DNA from 2 places in the Psychrobacillus sp. NPDC058041 genome. Region 1 is predicted to be linked to the other one. Evidence: riboswitches for the same ligand, from Rfam matches in the RefSeq annotation. Region 1 holds a riboswitch; the other holds the start of a gene.
What was found. Region 1 has a riboswitch for cobalamin ahead of ACFVR1_RS10060 (ribonucleoside-diphosphate reductase subunit alpha). Riboswitches for the same ligand answer to the same signal wherever they lie in the genome.
Positions count from the first base shown of each region.

Region 2: linked by a shared signal. The riboswitch ahead of ACFVR1_RS06405 (ABC transporter substrate-binding protein) and the one ahead of ACFVR1_RS10060 (ribonucleoside-diphosphate reductase subunit alpha) in region 1 are both predicted to bind cobalamin.

Region 1 covers NZ_JBHVRO010000005.1:177,193-181,631, forward strand. The annotation lists gene ACFVR1_RS10060 (ribonucleoside-diphosphate reductase subunit alpha) at 1-1,787, opposite strand, end outside; cobalamin riboswitch at 2,070-2,247, opposite strand; gene ACFVR1_RS10065 (undecaprenyl-diphosphate phosphatase) at 2,361-3,188, opposite strand; gene ACFVR1_RS10070 (DedA family protein) at 3,198-3,800, opposite strand; gene ACFVR1_RS10075 (metallophosphoesterase) at 3,800-4,439, opposite strand, start outside.
Region 2 covers NZ_JBHVRO010000003.1:258,990-263,428, reverse strand. The annotation lists gene ACFVR1_RS06415 (adenosylcobinamide amidohydrolase) at 1-376, opposite strand, end outside; gene ACFVR1_RS06410 (FecCD family ABC transporter permease) at 378-1,361, opposite strand; gene ACFVR1_RS06405 (ABC transporter substrate-binding protein) at 1,366-2,334, opposite strand; cobalamin riboswitch at 2,462-2,601, opposite strand; gene argS (arginine--tRNA ligase) at 3,524-4,439, opposite strand, start outside.

The DNA of each region.
Region 1 (4,439 bases):
CTCTCGTATTGACGTTTTTCAAAATAAGCTCCTGTTTGCCAATCCGACCCTTCAAATAAAGGATATGCCCCTTTCTCTTTCGCAAGCTCTACTGAAGCTTGAATTGTTAAATAGGCAACTCTTTCATATAACTTGTCGGCGAACTCCACTGCTTCGTCCGCTTCCCATCGGATACTATTCAAAGCAAGCAAATGATGCCAACCAAATGTCCCTAGTCCAATCCCACGATATCTAGCATTTGTACGTTCCGCTTGTGGAATAGGAATCATGTTCAAATCAATCACATTATCGAGCATGCGCACTTGTATTTTAATTAAGCGCTCCAATACATCCTCAGGAACTGCTCGTCCTAGATTAATAGATGACAAGTTACAAACAACAAAATCCCCCGCTTTACGTTTCGTCACAATTACATCATCTTCTAATTGAATTGATTCAAATGAAGTGGCACTTTGATTTTGAAATATTTCGGTACATAAATTACTGCTATACACCATGCCAGCATGCTTGTTTGGATTACTACGATTGACTTCGTCGCGGTAAAACATATACGGCACACCCGTTTCTAGTTGAGAACGCATAATTCGTTTCATCAAGTCAATTGCAGGAACGGTTTCACGAGATAATCGGCTATCATACACGCATTCCTCATATTTTTCTCGGAAGGAGCCTTCTCCACGTTTTTCATCATAAAAATCCTCAAGTGAATAGCCTTTTAATTGACGAACTTCATGTGGATCAAATAAATGCCATTCTTCCCGTGCGCTCACTTTTTCCATAAATAAATCCGGTAAGCATACACCTGTAAAAATATCATGCGCACGAAGTCGTTCATCTCCGTTATTCAAACGTAAATCTAGGAAAGTGAAAATATCTTTATGCCAAACATCTAGATAAACAGCGATTGCCCCCTGACGCTGACCTAATTGATCCACGCTTACTGCTGTGTTATTTAGTTGTTTAATCCAAGGAAGTACACCACTCGAAGCCCCAACGAATCCTCGGATAGAAGATCCACGACTTCGAACTTTCCCCATATACACACCGATGCCACCACCAAATTTTGATAATGTCGCTACGTCTGTATTACTATCATAAATTCCTTGAAGACTGTCATCTACTGTGTCTATGAAACAACTAGACAATTGTCCATGAGGCTTCCCTGCATTTGAGAGTGTAGGGGTTGCTACTGTCATATACAAATTACTCATCGCCCAGTAAGATTCCTTAATTTTAGCAAGACGATTTTCTTTCTCGTCCTTCATAAGTGTCATTGCAATGATTAGCCAACGTTCTTGAGGAAGTTCTACAATCGATTTATCGAAGTCTTTTGCAACATAACGATCGAGTAATGTTTTTAATCCAATATATGTGAATAAAAAATCTCGTTCTGGCTCAATTATTTCCGCTAATTGTTGTAGCTCCTCCAAAGAATATGATTCTTTAATACGTTTGTCATACAGACCTTTTGCAACTAATGCTTGTACATTACTTGCAAACTTACTGTAAACTGCGTCTGGTGTTGTTTTTCTATGTACTGCTACCTTTTCATATACATCAGCTAAATGAATACGAGCTGCAACAAATGTCCAATAAGTTTCTTGCTCATCTAAAAAGCTTAATGCTTCAAGTGACATCGACTTGGACCAAGCAGAAGTAGCGCCCTCTGGGAACTTTTTCATCCATCTTTCATGCGATTTGATAAGTGGAGCAATATTATCCTCTCCAAATTCTTTAATTAGATTATGTAATACCTCTTGTTTTGTTGTATTTGAAATTATTGTCATATAAACTCCTCCTTTTTATGAATGTGGTGCTTGGGCTTGGTTATGTGGTGCTCAATACTATTTATGTGGTATTCGCACTGGGTTATGTGGCGCTCACACTTGACTATGTGATACTCGACCTGAGTTATGTGGTGCACGCACCTGAAAAAAAAACAAAAAAGCGATGCCCCAAGCCTCTTCGGCTGAGTCATCGCTCATATTAAAAAGTAGGAAACAACAAGACCTATCTATCGGCTGAAAGAGAGTCTATCGCCCCCACCTCTCAACCCCCGAAGAAAGTGTTGCTTCACCGATGAAGAGGCAGGTCTACTGGCTCGTGTTTCATCCTTCTGTCGACCTTCCCTCGATTGCTCGAAGTGGTTATTTCAACAGTTGTCCACACTTACAGTTGCGGGGACAGCTTCGGCTTTTACCGAATTCCCTTTTAAACCATAAAGGTACCAATTCATCGTTCACATACTATATATTGTGTTTTATGTACTAATACAATCTAACATATTGTGTTTAGTGTTGTACATAGGAACAAAGTCTACATACAAAAGGCAGACATAAAAAATGCCTGCCCACTCTTTTTTACATATATACGATGATCGCCAGCACTACCGCCAACACGATACGATAAATCGCAAATGGTACTAATTTGATTCGCGATACCAATTTTAAGAAAAACTTGATGGAGATAAGGGCGAATACAAATGCACTAATAAATCCTACTATATAAAACCCAATATCATCCATATTAATTTGTTCCCAGTTTTTCAATACAGAAACTAAGCTTGCTCCAGCCATAATAGGAACTGCCATAATGAATGTAAAATCTGCCGCTGTTTTATGACTCATCCCGAATAGTACACCACCGGAAATGGTAGCTCCTGATCGAGAGAACCCTGGCCATAAAGAAAGACACTGTACTAAACCCACTTTAAATGCTTGGCCATAAGAAATCTGATCCAAACTAACAATGGATGGTTTTTTCGGTCCAAACTTATCCGCAACTATCATTAAAATAGCTCCGGCCACAAGACTAATAATTACGTATTCTACGTGAAATAAATAATCATCAATAAAATTTTTAAAAGCAAATCCTAAAACAACTGCAGGAAGCATTCCTACAATCACATGTAACAAATTGAATTGCTTACTCGACTGCTCAGTTTCTATTTTATATAGTCCTACTAAACTAAACAGTCTTTTCCACATAACCACTACTACAGCTAAAATTGATCCTAGCTGTACGACAATTTTAAATGTATTTGCTGAATACATCCCTAAAAAAGTCTCTGTTTTGAGCCACATATCATCCACAATAATCATATGACCCGTGGAAGAAACAGGAGCAAATTCTGTCATACCTTCTACAAACCCTAATATTAATGCCTTTATTAACTCTAAAAATTCCATAAGATCTCCTTAGTCACGTTTTTTGAAATACCAAACTAAAAATATAATACCAACTATCGCTAAAATAATATACACTAAATTGGAGTAAATATCCATATACGCTACAATTTCATTCCAATTTTCTCCAACTGTTGCTCCCACCGAAACTAGCACCGTATTCCAGATTAGAGTCCCTAATGTTGTAAATAAAAGAAATAAGCTAAAGCTCATTTTCGACATCCCTGCAGGAATCGAAATTAGACTTCTAACAAGTGGAACTAATCTCCCGAAAAACACGGTCCAAACACCATATTTTTCAAACCACTTATTTGCTTTTCGAATATCTTTAGTCGTTAGTCGTAAAAGCTTACCATACTTCTGCACAATTTTCTCCAAACGATTTACATCTAATAGTGATCCAATCCAATATAAAATAGCTGCTCCACCAACAGAACCAGCAGTTGAAGCAATAACAATCCCTAACCTGGTCATTGTTGTAGTTGTCGTCATAAATCCACCTAGCGTTAAAATAACTTCTGAAGGAATTGGTGGAAAAATATTTTCTATTAGTATTAACAAAAATACGCCTAGATAACCAAACTGACTGAGCCAGTCCGAAATCCATGCTTCCATTATACTTTCACGTCCTCTAGGTTAATATGAACAGACCATAGTTCCGATTGACTACCTAAACGAATTGGAGGACCCCAAAATCCAAATCCAGATGAGACGATGGCGTGCAGGCTCCCTTTTTGTTTATAGCCATAATCCAGCTCGAATAACTTCCTTGTGAATAAATGATTTGGCCACATTTGTCCTCTATGCGTATGACCAGACACGTGAAAATCTACTCCTTCTTTTTCAGGAATAAGCAAATTTGATGGCGTATGATCCATCACAAACCAAGGAAGGTCACGTTGGTTTGGTACTAATTCGGAAAGCTGTTTTCTTTCTTTATTCGTCAAGTCTTCCCTACCCGTTAAATAAAACGAATCTTCCACTAAAATAGTTTCATCTAATAACATGCGGACATTAGATGCTTCCATCTCCTCCACTAAAAGTGGAATTTTTTTGCCATAGTATTCATGATTTCCGAGTACCCCATATACACCATACGTTGAAGTCAGTTGCTTCATCACTTCGGACATGCCATTTTTAACAAACCAAATTGGATCATCATCCACTAAATCGCCTACTAGTAATATTAAATCTGGTTGTTCTTCGTTTGCTTTTTTCACAAATCTTTTTAAATGTGTTTTATTGGATAATAAA
Region 2 (4,439 bases), on a different contig from region 1:
TTAATTTCATTGCCTCCACAACGGCGGCTTCATCTTCTTTGGACCATGAAGAAAACCAACCACTTTGATGAGGATATCGTCCAAGTGAGACCGTATCTCTCACTGTATGTGAAAATGCATGACTATGTAATTGTGGGAGGACCGCCATTTTTCTAGCTAACTCCTTGGAAGAGTAGGCTGTTAAAGATTTACCATCAATGTAAACTTCTCCTGACTCCTTTGGTTGAATTCCGCTCATCATCTTCAATAAAGTGGATTTCCCGCTTCCGTTTGGACCTAAAATTCCAAGCATCTCTCCCTTTCCTACTTCAAAGGAGACGTTTTTAACGATTAATTTTTGATCGTAACCACCAGATAATCCTTCAATTTTCAACATTTTAAACGCCTCCTTTTCTTCGTTGTCTAAAGAAAATAAATGCAAAAACAGGTGCCCCAATAAAAGCTGTTATAACGCCAATCGGAAGCTCTGTTGGGGAAATAATTGTACGTGACACTAAATCACATACGATGAGCAGTGCCGCTCCGTTGAGAAAACTTAGTGGTAATACATGTCGATTATCCGAACCAAATAAAAGCCTTGTCATATGCGGAACAACTAGACCTACAAATCCAATCGTTCCAGAAACCGCCACGGCTGTTCCCGTTAACATAGATCCGCCTATTAATATCATCATTTTTCGTTTTTTCACATTTACTCCCAAATACCTCGCTCGTTCTTCCCCAAATAGCATCGCATTTAACTCTCTTCTATTCAGCCATAATAAAAATGAGCCAATGATGATAAAAGGTAATGCCATTTGAACAAAACTCCAACCACGCATCGATACACTTCCAAGAAGCCAGCCAATAATTTGGCGTAACTCTTCTCCGGTAAGTGCAATCATTAGAGAAATTACTGAGCCTAGAAAAGAACTGAAAATGATTCCTGTTAAAATAATGGTTTCCATTTTCATTGCTCGATCAACTAGTTTGGCGAATGAAATAACAAGGAGCATCGTAACTAGTGCGCCTATCATACTAAAAATTGGTAACGTATATATACCTAAAAAAGGCACCGAAATACCGAAAAAGAGCGTAGCCACGGCGCCTACTGAGGCACCGGACGACACTCCTAACGTATAAGGATCGGCAAGCGGATTTTTAAATAACGCTTGAAAAGCAGCACCTGCAATTGCTAGTGATGCACCAACTAGCCCTGCAAGTACAACCCTTGGCATGCGAATTTTCCAAACTATATTGGTAGCAATTTCGTCTGCTCCCGTATCCCATAATGTGCTGATCGGTACCTTTACGGATCCGACCGATACACCTAGCCAAATCGCTACGATTAAAGTAGCAATAGACAAGATGTAGCCGATCATGGCTTTACTCACTAAACGCCTCTGGATAGATTGCTTTCGCTACTTCTTCTAGTCCATCCGCAAGACGAGGACCTGTACGACTTGTTAAGTTTTCATCCACTTGCACAACTTCATTATTTTTCACTGCATTAATCGTATCAAATCCAGGACGAGCTTTAACACTATCAACAATTCCGTCTACATAACTATACATTACTAGGATTACATCTGGATTACGGCTAACAATTTCTTCTGGCTCGATTTTAAACCAACCTTCTTGGTCTGCCGCAATATTTTCCGCATTCACCATATTTAAAATTTCTTGCATGAAAGTTCCTTTACCAGGAGTGTAAATATCCGGAACATCTGATGTTTCGACGAAAACTGTTTTCTTCGTTTTTACTTTTGCTATTTTTTCTTTCACTTCTTCTACTTTTACTTTCATACCTTCTACAATTTTTTGTGCTTCGGCTAATTTTCCAGTTGCACGACCGATTTGTTCAATTGTTGTATATGTTTCATTGAAGTCTGCTGCATTTTTCACAACAAACACTTTCACACCTGCATCACGAAGTTGTTGTAGACCAGCATCACCTGAACCTAACATTGACTCATGTGCAAATACGATATCTGGATTCATCGACACAATTTTTTCCACATTAAATTCAATACCACCGATTTTCTCTTTTTCAAGCGCTTCTGCAGGATAGTCGTCATAATCGTTTACCCCAACAATTTCATCATTCAATCCAAGTGCAAATAATATTTCAGTATTACTTGGCATCATAGAAACAATTGTTTCTGGAGCTTTTTCTAAAGTGATCTCGTTGCCAACTGCATCTGTAATTGTTAGTGGGAAAGTTGCTTCTTTTACAGCCGTTTCTTGTTGTGTATTATCTTTATTATCTACTGGTGTTGCTTCTTTTGCCCCACATCCAACTAGCAATAATACTGCTAATGCGGATGCCATCCATAATTGCCACATCTTCTTCATCTGTCATTCCTCCATTTTTGTGCAAATAAAAATCTCTCGTCCAATGAACGAGAGATAAAATAGGTATAAATCTGCTAGTTTATGTATATAACAAGCTGACTTACACGAACCTATCCTCGTAGGTACAAAAGTGTAACACATAAAGGCAGGTTTTCTGACTCGTGATAGAGTACTATCACATACAGTGGCGGGACCGCGCTGGGTTTGAACCAGCTTCCCTTTTAACTCACTAGTAAACTAGCAAGCACCTTTATGTTCAAAATATTCATGATGCATCGTTTTCATTATACCTTAAATCGATTTGTTGTCGACATCGATTTTTGAAGAACGGGCTGGGAGTGTGAAGATATCGTTTTCCAACTAACGTGTTCATTTTTCCAATTTAATGCTATTTCACATAAGAAAAGTGCAGGTGCCCTTTAAGAGCATCTTGTCTTCACCGATTCCTAAGTGCTTTGGACGAAACATCCACTACACTATTACCTTTGAAATTATGTAGCTGGAAGTGACGCTGTCACTTCCAGCTACACTTTTTTCGGTAATCTTGTGGTAGATATTTGTCCGTCGCCCTCTTAGAACTTGTGAAGACATGATGCGTTTGGTTTGGATAATTAGAGAAAAAATACTTTCTTACTCTTTTTTGAAAGAATAAAATAATACCGGGGATTTCCGTTTCAGGTGGACGCGTTCCGCGGGGTGAGCGATGAGCTATCACCGCCGCTACGCGTTCGTTGTGATAGCTCATCTGTCTCACTCATCCCGCTGGAGTCGCCACCTTTCACTACAATCCACGAAGTGAGTAGTACCTAACAAGAAGTTTTAGAACAGTTTATCGCTAAGAAGATAGAATTAGTTAAATTAAACGCAGTAATCATACCATCCAGTAATTAGGATTGTTTTCCTCTTAAGGCGGACGCTTGCAAGTTAGGCAAGCATCAAGCCGCCGCTTCCTCTGCTCCTGAACAAACTCGTCGACTCACGAAATCCTTTAATAGCAAGTAGCACAGAGATAATCGGTGGCACTAACAAATTTAGTAGCATCCGATAATGAAGCGCAGTGCTTCCGAAATGGTATCTTCGGAAGCTTTTATAATATTATGAACACTAGTTTCACAGGACAATTATCCATATACTTTCTCATCTCGCAAAAAAAACACTCCGACCGAGGTCGAAGTGTTTCGTTTCATAATTACATTTTTTCTGGAGCAGCTACTCCTATTAAACGAAGTGCATTTGCGATTGTTTGGCGTGCTGATGTTACAAGTGCAAGACGTGCTTCTGATAAAGGGATGTTTTCCGCATTTAGTACTTTATCTGCATTATAAAAACTGTGGAAAGTTGCAGCTAGTTCTTGGATATACGTTGCAACACGGTGAGGTGCACGAAGTTTTGCAGCATCCGCTACAACTTGTGGGAAGTCACCGATTTTTTTCAATAGGTCTAATTCTTTTTCACTTTGCAATAAATCAAGTGAATCTGTAGAAGCCTTCATCTCTTGAGTTTCTGCTGAACGTAAAATGGAGCAAATACGTGCATGTGCATATTGTGCATAATACACTGGGTTTTCATTTGATTGAGAAACAGCTAAGTCTAGATCGAAATCCATATGCGAATCACCTGAACGCATGCCGAAGAAATAACGAACTGCATCCAGTCCAACTTCTTCCACAAGCTCACGCATTGTAACTGCTTTCCCTGTACGTTTACTCATTTTCATTTTTTCGCCGTCTTTATACAGCTGAACCATTTGAATAACAGATACTTCAAGTTTTTCACGCTCATATCCAAGCGCTTCAATTGCAGCCTTCATACGTGGAATATACCCGTGGTGATCTGCTCCCCAAATATTGATCAGTTGGTCGAAGCCACGAACTAATTTATCTTCATGGTATGCGATGTCTGGCAATAAATAAGTGAAGGAACCATCACTTTTTATCAATACACGGTCTTTGTCATCTCCAAAAGTAGTAGAACGGAACCAAGTTGCTCCTTCTTCTTCAAAAATGTGACCATTTGCTTTTAATTTGTTGAGAGCTACCTCAATTTTACCGTCTTCGTATAATGAAGTTTCAGAGAACCAGTTGTCAAAGCCAACACGGAAATCT